Regions from separate parts of the Streptosporangium sp. NBC_01755 genome, predicted to be linked through region 2. Evidence: riboswitches for the same ligand, from Rfam matches in the RefSeq annotation. Region 2 holds a riboswitch; each other region holds the start of a gene.

Region 1 (4,189 bases), 2.8 Mb from region 2:
AACTTCGTGGTGGTGGCCGAGCTGATCGCCGCCGAGTCCGGGCTCGGCTACCGGATCATCCGGGCCCAGCGGTTCCTGCAGACCGACAAGATCTTCGCGGTGCTCATCGTGATCGGGGTGGTCGGCCTGCTGATCGACGTCGTGCTGCGCGTGCTGCGCGACCGTCTCGGAAGGTGGACGGCATGACCCTCGTGCTGCGCGGCGTGGCCAAGGACTACGGGACCACCCGCGTCCTGGACGGCATCGACCTGTCGATGGAGCCGGGCGAGTTCGTGTGCGTGGTCGGGGCGAGCGGCTCGGGCAAGTCGACGCTGCTGTCGCTGATCGCCGGGCTCTCCCCGGCCAGCGCGGGCTCCATCACGCTCGGCGGGGCACCCGTCGTCGGCCCCGGTCCCGAGCGCGGGCTGGTCTTCCAGTCGGGAGCGCTGTTCCCCTTCCTCACCGTCGCCGAGAACGTGGCCTTCGGACTGCGGCTGCTGCCGATCTCCGGGGCCGACCGGGAACGGCGGGTTCGCTGGTATCTCGGCGAGGTCGGGCTGTCGTCCCTGGCGGACGCGCTGCCCCGGCAGCTGTCCGGTGGGCAGCGCCAGCGGGTGGCGATCGCCAGGGCGCTGGCGTGCGAGCCGGCCGTGCTCCTGCTCGACGAGCCGTTCGGGGCGCTGGACGTGCAGACCAAGGAGGACATGCAGCTCTTCCTGCGCGAGGTGTGGCGCGACACGGGCACGACCGTGCTGATGGTCACCCACGACGTGGAGGAGGCGGTCCTGCTCGCCCAGCGGGTCCTCGTCTTCGCCTGCGGGCCCGGCAGGGTCGCCGCCGAGGTCCCGATCGACCTGCCCGCCTACCGGGCCCTCGCCGTCAAGCGGACCTCCCTCTTCCTGGGCCTGCGCGCCACCGTCGAGGACCTGGTCCGCTCGCACATGCTGACACCTGGGAAGGAAAAGGTGTAGAACGACATTCTGTGGCTCTCCGGGCGGGGAGCTCCTGTGGCTCTCCGGGCGGGGAGCTCCTGTGGCTCTCCGGATGGGGAGCTCCTGTGGCTCTCCGGATGGGGAGCTCCTGTGGCTCTCCGGATGGGGAGCTCCTGTGCGGGAGCGCCCCGAGGGCTTCCGGGAGGGAGAGGCGATGGTCGACTCCTTCACCCGGCCGGACTTCGCCGAGGGCGTCGCCGGCTTCCCGCCGCTGTAGTCGCTACGACGCTCTCAGCTGTAGTCGCTACGGCGCTCTCAGCTGACCAGGGTGAGCCAGTGCGGGGCGGTGTCGAAGGGGGCCGTGCGGGCGGCGACGGCCTCCATCAGCCAGGCGGCCGAGGCGCGGGCGCTCCGGACGACCTCGGGCGGGTAGGCGTACCTGACCCTGTGCTCCTCGAACTCGTCCTCGTCGTCCAGGAAGACCCGGCTGGTGCGGCCCCTCGCCAGATCGCGGCGCGTCCGGATCACATCCAGGTCCAGGTCGATCATGGTGACCTCGCCGTCTCCCCATATCGGCACCGTGGAGATGTCGCAGTAGATCTCGTGCTTGTGCGGGGCGGTGTTGAAGGCCGCGGTCCACCAGGCGTCGTGGGGGAAGAGCATCACGAACGGGTGAGGCCAGGCGATCTCGGGTCCGTCCCCCTTGCGACCGCTGGAATTGGCCACGCAACCGGTCCATACCCCGTGCTCGTCCTCGCCGAGCAGCAGGCCGCGGTGGTGCCAGTGCAGCGATCCGTCGTACTTGCGGTAGACCACATTCACCGTCTCATAGGGCATTCCCCGACAATAAGGCTTGACAGAGATCTATGTATTTCCTACTTTATAAGTAGGTTACGAGCGTCAGTGCGGAGCCCCGGCTGGCTGACCGGCAACCCTCGCACCGCGGCGGGGTGCCCCCGGGGGAGACCTGGCGGCACGGTCGGCGTGCCGCAAGCGCGGACCCCCTCACCGGGGTCACCGAGACATGCCCGGGAGAGCCACATGTCGAAGATCAGCACATCGAACCAGGCGAGCCCCGCCGGCCTCGACACCTGCCGCCCCTTCCCCGGGATTCCCGCCGAGCCGGGGCAGTGGCACCGCAGAGCCGCCGTATGAGCGCCTCGATCGCCGTCGTCGGCGCCGGCCCGACGGGCACCTGCCTGGTGGAGCGCATCTGCGCCAACGCCGCCGACCTGCTCGGCTGGCCCTCGCTGGACGTCCACGTGATCGACCCCCACCCGCCGGGCGGCGGCCGCGTCTGGCGCCGTGACCAGCCCGACCTGCTCTGGATGAACTCCGCCGCCGCCGACGTGACGCTCTTCACCGATGAGTCGGTGCGCTGTGAGGGGCCGATCCGTTCAGGCCCCACGCTGGCCGAGTGGCTCGGCGGGGACCCCGGCACCTTCGCCTCCCGTCCGGCCCAGAACGGCTACCTCTCCCACGTCTTCAGGCACGCGGTGGCGACCGCACCGCGCGGGGTCCGGGTGCACGTGCACCCCACCCGCGCCGTCGATCTCGCGGACATCCCCGGCGGTCAGGCGGTGCTGCTGCAGGACGGCCGGACGATCGAGGCCGACGCGGTGATCCTGGCTCAGGGGCACGGCGACGTGATCCCGAACGGGGAGGAGCGGGCGCTGGCCGACCTGGCCGCGCGCGACGGGCTGCGCTACCTGCCCACCGCGCCGGCCAGCGGCCCGGCCAGGGCCATGCCGAGGGGCGTCAGCCCGATGGAGAGCAGCCAGTCGTACGCGGACACCCGTGAGATCGCCTCGGTGGGGATGTGTTCCTGCACGGCGGTCTCCCAGAGCGGGGACATGAACGCCAGACCGCCGGTCATCAGCCCGTAGGTCGAGGTCGAGGTCGAGGTCGAGGTCCGTGCCGGAGGCGGATTCGGAGGCCGGGACGGGCTCGGAGCGCGGAAAACCGCATGTCGAACCGGGGAACGGATCGCTAGCATGAGAACATGACTTTCCTGGTGATGCTCTCCCCCTGAAACCGGGGTCGCCTGACGTCTTCTCGAGGCCCTGAAACGGGGCCTCGATCTGTTTTCGGGCTTCAGCGGAGGTTCCGATGTCCCGAATCCTGCTCACCACGACCATCCCGTACATCAACGCGCGCCCCCACCTGGGCTTCGCCCTGGAGCTCGTCCAGGCAGACGTACTCGCCAGGCACCACCGCCTGCTCGGTGACGAGGTCAGGCTTCAGACGGGCACCGACGACAACTCGCTCAAGAACGTGCGGGCCGCCGAGGCCGAGGGGATCTCCGTACGGGATCTCGTCGACCGCAACGCCGCCGAGTTCGCCCGGCTGGCGGGACCGCTCTCGCTCTCCTTTGATGACTTCATCCGTACCAGCGCCGACCCCCGGCACCGGCCCGGCGTCGAACGGTTCTGGCGGGCCTGCTCCGCCGACCTGTACCGCAGGCACTACGAGGGCCTCTACTGCGTCGGCTGCGAGCAGTTCTACCCGCCCGACGAACAGTGCCCCGAGCACGACGCCCCCCTCCAGCACGTGTCCGAGGAGAACTGGTTCTTCCGCCTGTCCCGCTACCGCGACGAGCTGTACAGCCTCATCGACAGCGGCCGCATTCGTGTCGAGCCCGCCGAGCGCCGCAACGAGATCCTCACCTTCATCGCGGCTGGGCTGTCCGACTTCAGCGTTTCTCGATCCCAGGCGCGGGCGCGTGGCTGGGGCATCCCCGTGCCGGGCGACCCCGGACAGGTGATCTACGTGTGGTGGGACGCGCTCGGCAACTACCTGACCGCGCTGGACTACGCGAAGGGAGAGCACGGCCGCTGGTGGTCCGGTGCCGACCGGCGGATCCACGTGCTCGGCAAGGGCGTCCTGCGCTTCCACGCGGTCTACTGGCCGGCGATGCTGCTGTCGGCGGGGGAGTTGCCGCCGACGGACATCCTGGTCCACGACTACCTGACCGTGGACGGCCGGAAGATCAGTAAATCGGCCCGCTACGGTGTCGCCGGCGGGCAGGGTGCCTCCGCTGCTCCTCGCGGTGTGGGCGTCTCCACCGGAGCCTTCGACGTCCCGGGCGGTTCCGGTGTTCCGGGCGGCCCTGGAGTCTTGGGCGGTTCCGGTGTTCCGGGCGGCCTCGATGTCTCCGGCCACTCCGGTGGCGGCCCCGTGGGAACCGACCTCTCGGCCGTCGACCCGATCGGGCTCGTCGAGGTGTACGGCGTGGACGCGGTCAGGTGGTGGCTGCTGCGCGAGGTGCCCAGGTGCGG
Region 2 (4,189 bases):
CGAGGATCTCGTGGAGGCCGCAGGGGCCGACTCGAGTGTGGTGAAGGTGGTGCCGTCCACCGAGCGGCCCCGGCTCCTCAGTGACGTGCAGGGCGGTGACGCCTACTACATCGGCAGTTCGAATCGCTGCTCCGTCGGTTTCTCGGTGATGCGTGGGACCCAGGCGGGTTTCGTCAGTGCCGGCCACTGCGGTAAGGCGGGTGATGCCACCACCGGTTTCAACCGGATACCCCAGGGTGTCTTCAAGGCGTCGGCCTTTCCCGGCCGTGACTACGCCTGGGTCGAGGTGAACGCCGGTTGGACGCCCAAGCCGGTGGTGAGCAACGGCAGTGGCGGCGCCGTGCCCGTCGCCGGTTCCAGGGCGGCTCTGGAGGGTGCCTCGGTCTGCCGGTCCGGCTCCACCACCGACTGGCACTGCGGCCTCATCCGGCAACTCAGTGCCAGCGTCACCTACCCCCAGGGCACCATCCACGGGCTGACCCGTACCAGTGTCTGCGCCGAGCCGGGCGACTCGGGTGGCTCGTTCATCTCGGTGGACCAGGCCCAGGGGGTCACCTCCGGTGGCTCCGGCAACTGCACCACCAGCGGTATCACCTACTTCCAGCCGGTCAACGAGATCCTCGCCGCCTACGACCTGACCCTGCTGACCAACGACATGGCCCACCCACCAGGTGTCGTCGCGCCTGATCCGAAGACCTGCGCCGGCTATCCGAAGACCTACACCGGCACGCTGAACGACGGTCAGTCCGTCTCGCAGCCGAGCCGCTACTACCGGGCCGCCGTCACCGGCACGCACTCCGCCTGCCTGGACGGTGGTGAAGGCGTCGACTTCGACCTCTACCTCCAAAGGTGGCAACGGTCGGTCTGGGTCACCGTCGCCACCTCCGAGGGCGCGGGTCCCGACGAGCAGATCAGCTACATCGGCCTGCCCGGCTTCTACCGCTACCGCCTGGTCTCCGCGAGCGGCTCCGGCCCCTACACGCTGAAAGCGAAGTCCCCCTGACCCGCCTCTCGCGGTCCTTCACGGTCCGCGCGCGCTCCTTTCGCGGTCCTTTCCTGGTCCTTTCGCGGTCCGGGCAGGGCGCGGGAGGTTCCACGGGACGTCCGCCGTGAGCGGTGTCTTCCGGCAACGAGGGGACGCGTCCTGTGGTCCAGGGCGGTATGTCCGGCAGGTAACACGCCATGTCTCGTACAGTGAGACAAGTGGTCGGGGTCGCGCCACGTCGGGGTAGAGTGCTTAAGGCCTGCATGTCAGGTTTCCAACTGAATATTTGCTCATCCAGAGGGGTGGAGGGATCGGCCCTGCGAAGCCCCGGCAACCATCCCGGTCAAGACTCGTGATCTGAACGAGGTCAACCGGGACAGGTGCCAATTCCGGTCTGTGACCAGGGTGGTCCGCAGACGAAGATGAGGGAAAGGCCTCGCTTCATGGCGCTCGCAAGCACTGAGAATCCCACCGTCTCGCCCGGTCATGCCGAAGACGCGCAAAACCAGCGCTTCGGTCCCGCCGTGGCACTGTCCTGTCGCGAGTGCGGTGCCCGCTACGACCTCGGCCCGAGCTTCGCCTGTGCCGAGTGTTTCGGACCCCTTGAGATCGCCTACGACTTCGGGCGGGTGACCCGGGAGCAGATCGCCGAGGGGCCGGCCAACATCTGGCGTTACCGCTCGCTGCTGCCCGTCCCCGCCGACGTGGCCTCCAAGCCCAACATGGAGCCCGGCTGGACCAGGCTCGTCAACGCGGGCAACCTCGCTCGCGAGCTGGGCATGCGCTCGCTGCACGTGAAGGACGACTCCGGCAACCCCACGCACTCTTTCAAGGACCGTGTGGTGGCCATCGCCGTCGAGGCGGCCCGCAACTTCGGCTTCCACACGCTCTCCTGCTCCTCCACCGGCAACCTGGCCGGCGCCGCCGCCGCCGCCGCCGCGCGGGCCGGGCTGGACGCCTGCGTGTTCATCCCCGCCGACCTGGAGCACGCCAAGGTCGTCATGGCCTCCGTGTACGGGGGCAGGCTCATCGGTATCGAGGGCACCTACGATGATGTGAACCGCTTCTGCTCGGAGCTCATCGGCGATGAGCTGGGCGAGAAGTGGGGCTTCGTCAACGTCAACCTCCGGCCGTACTACGCGGAGGGCTCCAAGACCTTGGCGTACGAGATCGCCGAGCAGCTCGGCTGGCGCGTTCCCGACCAGATCGTCGTGCCGGTCGCATCGGGCTCACAGCTCACGAAGATCGATAAGGGTTTCAAGGAGCTGATCGAGCTCGGCCTCGTCGAGGACAGGCCGTACAAGATCTTCGCGGCCCAGGCCGAGGGGTGCTCCCCGGTCTCCGCCGCCTACAAGGCGGGCCACGACGTGATCCGCCCGGTGAAGCCGGACACGATCGCCAAGTCGTTGGCGATCGGCAACCCTGCCGACGGCCCGTACGTGCTGGATATCGCCCGCCGCACCGGCGGCGCGGTCGAGGACGTCACCGACCCCGAGATCGTCGACGCGATCCGGCTGCTGGCCAGGACCGAGGGCATCTTCGCCGAGACCGCCGGAGGCGTCACCGTCGGGGTGCTCCGCAAGCTGGTCGCGGAGGGAAGGCTCGACCCGGAAGCGGAGACCGTGGTTCTCAACACCGGAGACGGTCTCAAGACCCTCGACGCGGTGGCCGCCGAGGCGCGCCCCACCGCTGTGATTCGCCCCTCTCTTGACGCATTTCGTGCGGCAATCGCCTAGAAATCGTGAAAGGTACTGAATTATGAGCGTTTCTGTGCGGATTCCGACGATTCTCCGGACTTACACTGGCGGTGCTGCCGAGGTGAGCGGAGAAGGTGAGACCCTGCGCGACGTCCTTCAGAAGCTTGACGCGGACTTCCCGGGGATCGGCGCCCGAATTTTTGATGAAACGGGTAAGATCCGCCGTTTTGTCAACGTCTATGTGGGAGATGAGGACGTCCGTTTCGTCGACAACCTCGACACGGCAACGCCCTCCGGTGTCCAGGTCTCCATCATCCCGGCGGTCGCCGGGGGCTGAGCCCGCTGCCCGACTCGCCCCGGTCGCACCCGGCTTCCCTCCCGGGGCGCCCGCGACGCCTCTCCACGACACCCGCCCGGCTCCGGCCGCGTGCGGGTGTCGTGCTTTGTGGCGCGGGCCGGTATTCGCCAGGGGGAAAGATAATGTAATCTTTAACTAACTAATAGTGATAGTCAAACTATGTTCTCGCGCTAAATGCTCTTGTAAAGAACTAGTTTGGTGCTTGACTCTGTTGCCCTACCGGTTCCCACAGGTATGGTCGAGGGCGATCGATGTGGCGAAGTCCGCCCCGGAGATTGAGGACTTCGCGAGAGGAATGGGCGTCGTCCTTAAGTCCAGTAAGAGGAGTCGCAAGTGGCGCAGGGCACCGTCAAATGGTTCAACGCGGACAAGGGCTACGGCTTCATCGCGGTAGACGGTGGTAAGGATGTGTTCGTCCATTACTCCGCGATCATGATGGATGGCTACCGTGCACTCGAGCAGGGCCAGCGGGTCGAGTTCGAGATCACCCAAGGGCAGAAGGGCCCCCAGGCGGAGTCCGTCCGGGCGGTCTGACGCGGCCGTCCCGTGAACTCGCCGGGAGGAGCCGGTGGATCCCGCGACAGTGCGGTCCGCTGGATCCTCACCCCCTAGGTCCGGCTCGCCTCCCCGATCGGCGGGCCGGGCCTTCGCTTTGCGCGGAACGCACACCGACATGACGCGGAGCATGCGCTGACGTGGCCCGGAGCGGATGTCCGCTTCGGGCGCGGCGCAGGTCAAGGGATCGTGGCTTGCACTCGACAGGGTAGAGTGCTAAACACATTGTTGGCACTCGCACATAGAGAGTGCCAACCCTGGATCGAGGCGATGGGGCCCACCGAACGGAGTCGTGGGCCCACATGCCGTCGCGGGCGTCGGCTCGGTCCGGTGCAAGCCACCCTGTCTCTGGGAGGTCTAGCCGTATGGCAGCCAAGATGATCGCGTTTAACGAGGACGCCAGGCGCGGTCTCGAGCGTGGCATGAACCAGCTCGCGGACGCCGTCAAGGTGACCCTCGGCCCCAAGGGCCGAAATGTCGTTCTGGAGAAGAAGTGGGGCGCCCCCACCATCACCAACGATGGTGTCTCCATTGCGAAGGAGATCGAGCTCGAAGACCCGTGGGAGAAGATCGGGGCCGAGCTCGTCAAGGAGG
Region 3 (4,189 bases), 360 kb from region 2:
TGACGTTGACCGTGGCCTCGTGCCCGGCGTTGAGCAGCAGCACGCAGGTGCCGACCAGCTCCTCCTCGGTGAGCCTGTCGCCCTCCTCTGCCACCAGGGCGAGCGCGCTGATCAGGTCGTCACCGGGGTTCGCCCGGCGGGCCCGGGCCAGCTCGACGAGGTAGGCGGAGAACTCCTCGGCCGCGCGTACGGCGGTGTGCTGGGCCTCGACGGAGGGGTGCAGCTCGTACATCCCGCAGATGTCGGCGGACCAGGGACGGAGCAGGTGCCGGTCGGCCTCGGGCACGCCGAGCATCTCCGCGATCACGGTCACCGGGAGCGGCTCGGCGACCTCGGAGATCAGGTCTCCGCCGCCGCGCTCGACGAAGCGGTCCACCAGCTCCCCGGCGATCCGGGCGACCTTGGGACGGAGCGCCTCGACCATGCGCGGGGTGAACGCCTTGGAGACCAGGCGCCGGAGCCGGGTGTGCACCGGCGGCTCGACGTCGAGCATCCCGGCCCTGACCACCCGCCAGAACGGGTCCTGGAACTCGGGGTCGTCGGGCCTGCCGAACTCGGCGTGGGTGGCCACGTGCAGGTAGGAGCGGCCGAGTCGGCGGTCGCGCAGCAGCGCGTTGACATCGGCGTGCCGGGCGACCAGCCACTGGCCGGTCGGTTCGAAGAAGCCGACCGGCTGCTGCCGCCTAAGTTCGTCGTAGACGTCGTACGGATGGGCGACGAATTCCGGATTCCAAGGATCAAAGCGCACACAGACATCGTAATGTCGCCATATTCCTTGGTTGACGTGTTCGCTCCCTTGAGCTGGAACATCGTGGTGTGCGGACGGGTGTCCAACGGCTTCACGACAAGCGAGAACACCATCGCGCCACGCGCCGGGGGGGCATCTTGTGGCACGCCCACAGCCCCACGACGAGCCGGAACACCGTCCGGCTACACCTCGGCCGACTTGTCAGCCTCCTCGGTCCGGGCCGGCTTGTCAGCCTCCTCGGTCCGGGCCGGCTTGTCAGCCTCCTCGGTCCGGGCCGTCTTGGCGCGCAGGCGGATGTTCAGCAGCTCCACGATGAGCGAGAAGGCCATCGCGAAGTAGATGTACCCCTTGGAGATGTGCTGCCCGAGGCCCTCGGCGATCAGCACGACGCCGATCAGCACCAGGAACGACAGGGCGAGCATCTTGATGCTCGGGTGCTTGTCCACGAAGCGGCTGATCGGGCCTGAGGCGAAGAGCATCACCAGGACCGAGACGATCACGGCCGCGACCATGACGCCGATCTGGTCGACCATGCCGACCGCGGTGATGACCGAGTCGAGGGAGAAGATGATGTCCAGCAGCATGATCTGGACGATCACCGAGCCGAAGGAGGCCGCGACCTTGGCACTGCCGTGCCCGGTCTTGCCCTCGATGCTGTCGTGCATCTCGATGACGCTCTTGCCCAGCAGGAAGAGACCGCCGGCGAGCAGGATGAGATCCCGTCCCGAGATCGGCTGACCGAGGACCTCGAAGAGCGGCGATGTGAGTTTCACCACCCACGCCAGCGCCAGCAGCAGCGCCAACCGGCTGACGAGGGCCGCGAGGAGGCCCAGTCTGCGCGCCTTGTCGCGCTGTCCGGGCGGGAGCTTTCCGGCCAGGATCGAGATGAAGATGATGTTGTCGATACCGAGCACGATCTCCAGAGCGACAAGGGTGACGAACCCTATCCAGATCTCCGGGTTGGTCACCCAATCCAACATCTACGCCTCCACTTGGTTCTACTTGATCATCACCGGCACGACGAGACCCGACATTCGGCTTTATTCAGCCCACTACCGGGACAAACATCACCCTTCGCCTGGCTCTATCAGGCCCACTGCCCAGACGAACGAAACCCGTCGCGAGTTCCCGAATATGGGAGACATCACTTGCGGACTCCCACCAGACCTCGGTTATAGTTCCCCCGTAGGTCATGAGTGCCAGTGACAAGCCCCGGCTCGCTGGCCGGCAACCCTCGCGTCCGCGGCGGGGTGCCCCGGGTGAGGACCTGGTCCGGCACGAGGTGTGCCGGGCAAGCGCGGGCTCCAGGCACCCATGTCACGGGTCGGGGTCCGATGACCTCGAAGGAGCCCTGGCATGTCCGCACCAACGATCTGCACCGCCACAGCCGCCGCCCCCGCGACCGTCCCCGCGACCCGTACGTCCGACGACAGGCCGATCCCCGCCGTGCTCGGCTCCGACCTGGAGGTTCCGGTCAGGGGCGGCAGGCTCGTCCGCTACGCCAACCTCGACTACGCCGCGAGCGCCCCCTGTCTGGAGCCGGTGAGCGCCGCCGTCGCCGCCGCGCTCCCGGCCTACTCCAGCGTCCACCGAGGCGCGGGGTACGCGTCCCAGCTGACCACGGCCCGTTACGAGCAGGCCAGGCAGACGGTACGCGCCTTCGTCGGGGCCCGTCCCGACGACTCGGTGATCTTCACCAGGAATACCACGGACGCGACCAACCTGCTGGCCCGCAGCCTGCCCGAGGGCACCACCGCCGTGGTCTTCGACACCGAGCACCACGCCTCCCTGCTCCCCTGGGAGCGTGCCCTGCGGCTGCCGGTCCCCGCCTTCCCCGGCGAGGCGGTCCGCGCCGTCGACGAGGCCCTGGCCTCGATCGAAGGCCCCAAGCTGCTGGTCGTGACCGCCGCGTCCAACGTCACCGGGGAGCTCTGGCCGATCGCCGCGCTGGCCCACATCGCCCACCGCCACGGCGCCCGCGTCCTCGTCGACGCCGCGCAGCTCGTCCCGCACCGCCGCCTCAACCTGACCGCGCTCGACCTGGACTACGTGGTCTTCTCCGGCCACAAGCTCTACGCCCCGTTCGGCACCGGCGCGCTGATCGGCCGTTCCGACTGGCTGGCCGACGCCGAACCGTACCTGCGGGGCGGCGGCGCGGTGAAGGCGGTGAACGATGACGAGACCGAGTGGCACGACGACCCCGAGATCCGCCACGAGGCCGGAACCCCGAACGTGCTGGGTGCCATCGCGCTGGCCGCCGCCTGCGACGCCCTGACCGCCACCGGCTGGTCCCCCCTGGTCCGCGAGGAGGAGCGCCTCCTCGGCCGGTTGCGCGCGGGCCTCGCCTCCGTTCCCGGCGTGCAGGAGCTGTCCCTGTGGGGTCCTGACCACCCGCGCGTCGGCATCGTCTCCTTCGTGGTGCACGGCTTCACCGCCCGCGAGGTCGCCGAGGCCCTGTCCGGCGACTACGGCATCGGCGTCCGCGACGGCAAGTTCTGCGCCCACCCCTTCGTGCGGCACCTGCTGGATGCCAAGGACGGCGGCTGCGAGGACCTCACCGCCTCCGCCGTGCGCGCCTCCATCGGCATCGGCACCACCTCCGAGCACGTCGATCGGCTGATCGCCGCCCTGCGGGATCTTGCCTCGCGCGGCTGACGTGACAGCATAGGCGTATGAATGAGCCTCGCCGTGAGCTGAACGTGGGGATGGGAGCAGGAGCCGCCGCCGTGCGGGAAGCGCACGGCAAGGAGCTCGCGACCGAGGACATGATCCTCAACATCGGGCCGCAGCACCCGTCCACGCACGGCGTGCTGCGGCTACGGCTCACCCTGGACGGGGAGCGGATCAGCTCGGCCGAGCCGATCGTGGGCTACATGCACCGGGGCGCGGAGAAGCTGTTCGAGGTACGCGACTACCGGCAGATCATCGTGCTGGCCAACCGGCACGACTGGCTGTCGGCGTTCGCCAGCGAGCTGGGCGTCGTCCTCGCGGTGGAGCGGATGCTCGGCATGGAGGTGCCGGTCAGGGCGGTCTGGACGCGGACCCTGATGGCCGAGCTCAACCGGGTGCTCAGCCACCTGATGTTCCTTGGCTCCTACCCGCTGGAACTCGGCGCGATCACCCCGGTGTTCTACGCGTTCCGGGAGCGCGAGACCCTCCAGGCCGTGATGGAGGAGATCGCCGGCGGGCGGATGCACTACATGTTCAACCGGGTCGGCGGCCTCAAGGAGGAACTGCCCGAGGGGTGGCTGGGCCGGGTCACGACGGCCGTGGCCGACGTGCGGCGACGGCTGCCCGACATCGAGAATCTGATCGCCGGAAACGAGATCTTCCTCGCCCGTACCCGCGGGGTGGGCGTGCTGGACCGCGAGACGATCATGCAGTACGGCGTGAGCGGCCCGATCGCCCGCGCCTCCGGCGTCGACCTCGACCTGCGCAGGG

The links. A riboswitch is a leader RNA that binds a small molecule or an ion and turns the genes downstream of it on or off. The one in region 2 is predicted to bind S-adenosylmethionine.
Region 1: linked by a shared signal. The riboswitch ahead of OG884_RS27260 (FAD/NAD(P)-binding protein) and the one ahead of thrC (threonine synthase) in region 2 are both predicted to bind S-adenosylmethionine.
Region 3: linked by a shared signal. The riboswitch ahead of OG884_RS15000 (aminotransferase class V-fold PLP-dependent enzyme) and the one ahead of thrC (threonine synthase) in region 2 are both predicted to bind S-adenosylmethionine.

Annotation. Positions count from the first base shown of each region.
Region 1 covers NZ_CP109131.1:5,700,294-5,704,482, forward strand. The annotation lists gene OG884_RS27245 (ABC transporter permease) at 1-186, shown strand, start outside; gene OG884_RS27250 (ABC transporter ATP-binding protein) at 183-950, shown strand; gene OG884_RS27255 (DUF402 domain-containing protein) at 1,227-1,748, opposite strand; SAM riboswitch class IV at 1,801-1,913, shown strand; gene OG884_RS27260 (FAD/NAD(P)-binding protein) at 2,063-2,797, shown strand; gene OG884_RS27265 (methionine--tRNA ligase) at 3,021-4,189, shown strand, end outside.
Region 2 covers NZ_CP109131.1:2,911,818-2,916,006, reverse strand. The annotation lists gene OG884_RS13375 (S1 family peptidase) at 1-1,003, shown strand, start outside; SAM riboswitch class I at 1,273-1,414, shown strand; gene thrC (threonine synthase) at 1,429-2,721, shown strand; gene OG884_RS13365 (MoaD/ThiS family protein) at 2,744-3,019, shown strand; gene OG884_RS13360 (cold-shock protein) at 3,374-3,574, shown strand; gene groL (chaperonin GroEL) at 3,961-4,189, shown strand, end outside.
Region 3 covers NZ_CP109131.1:3,266,941-3,271,129, forward strand. The annotation lists gene OG884_RS14990 (cytochrome P450) at 1-748, opposite strand, end outside; gene OG884_RS14995 (TerC family protein) at 931-1,728, opposite strand; SAM riboswitch class IV at 1,937-2,052, shown strand; gene OG884_RS15000 (aminotransferase class V-fold PLP-dependent enzyme) at 2,105-3,403, shown strand; gene OG884_RS15005 (NADH-quinone oxidoreductase subunit D) at 3,421-4,189, shown strand, end outside.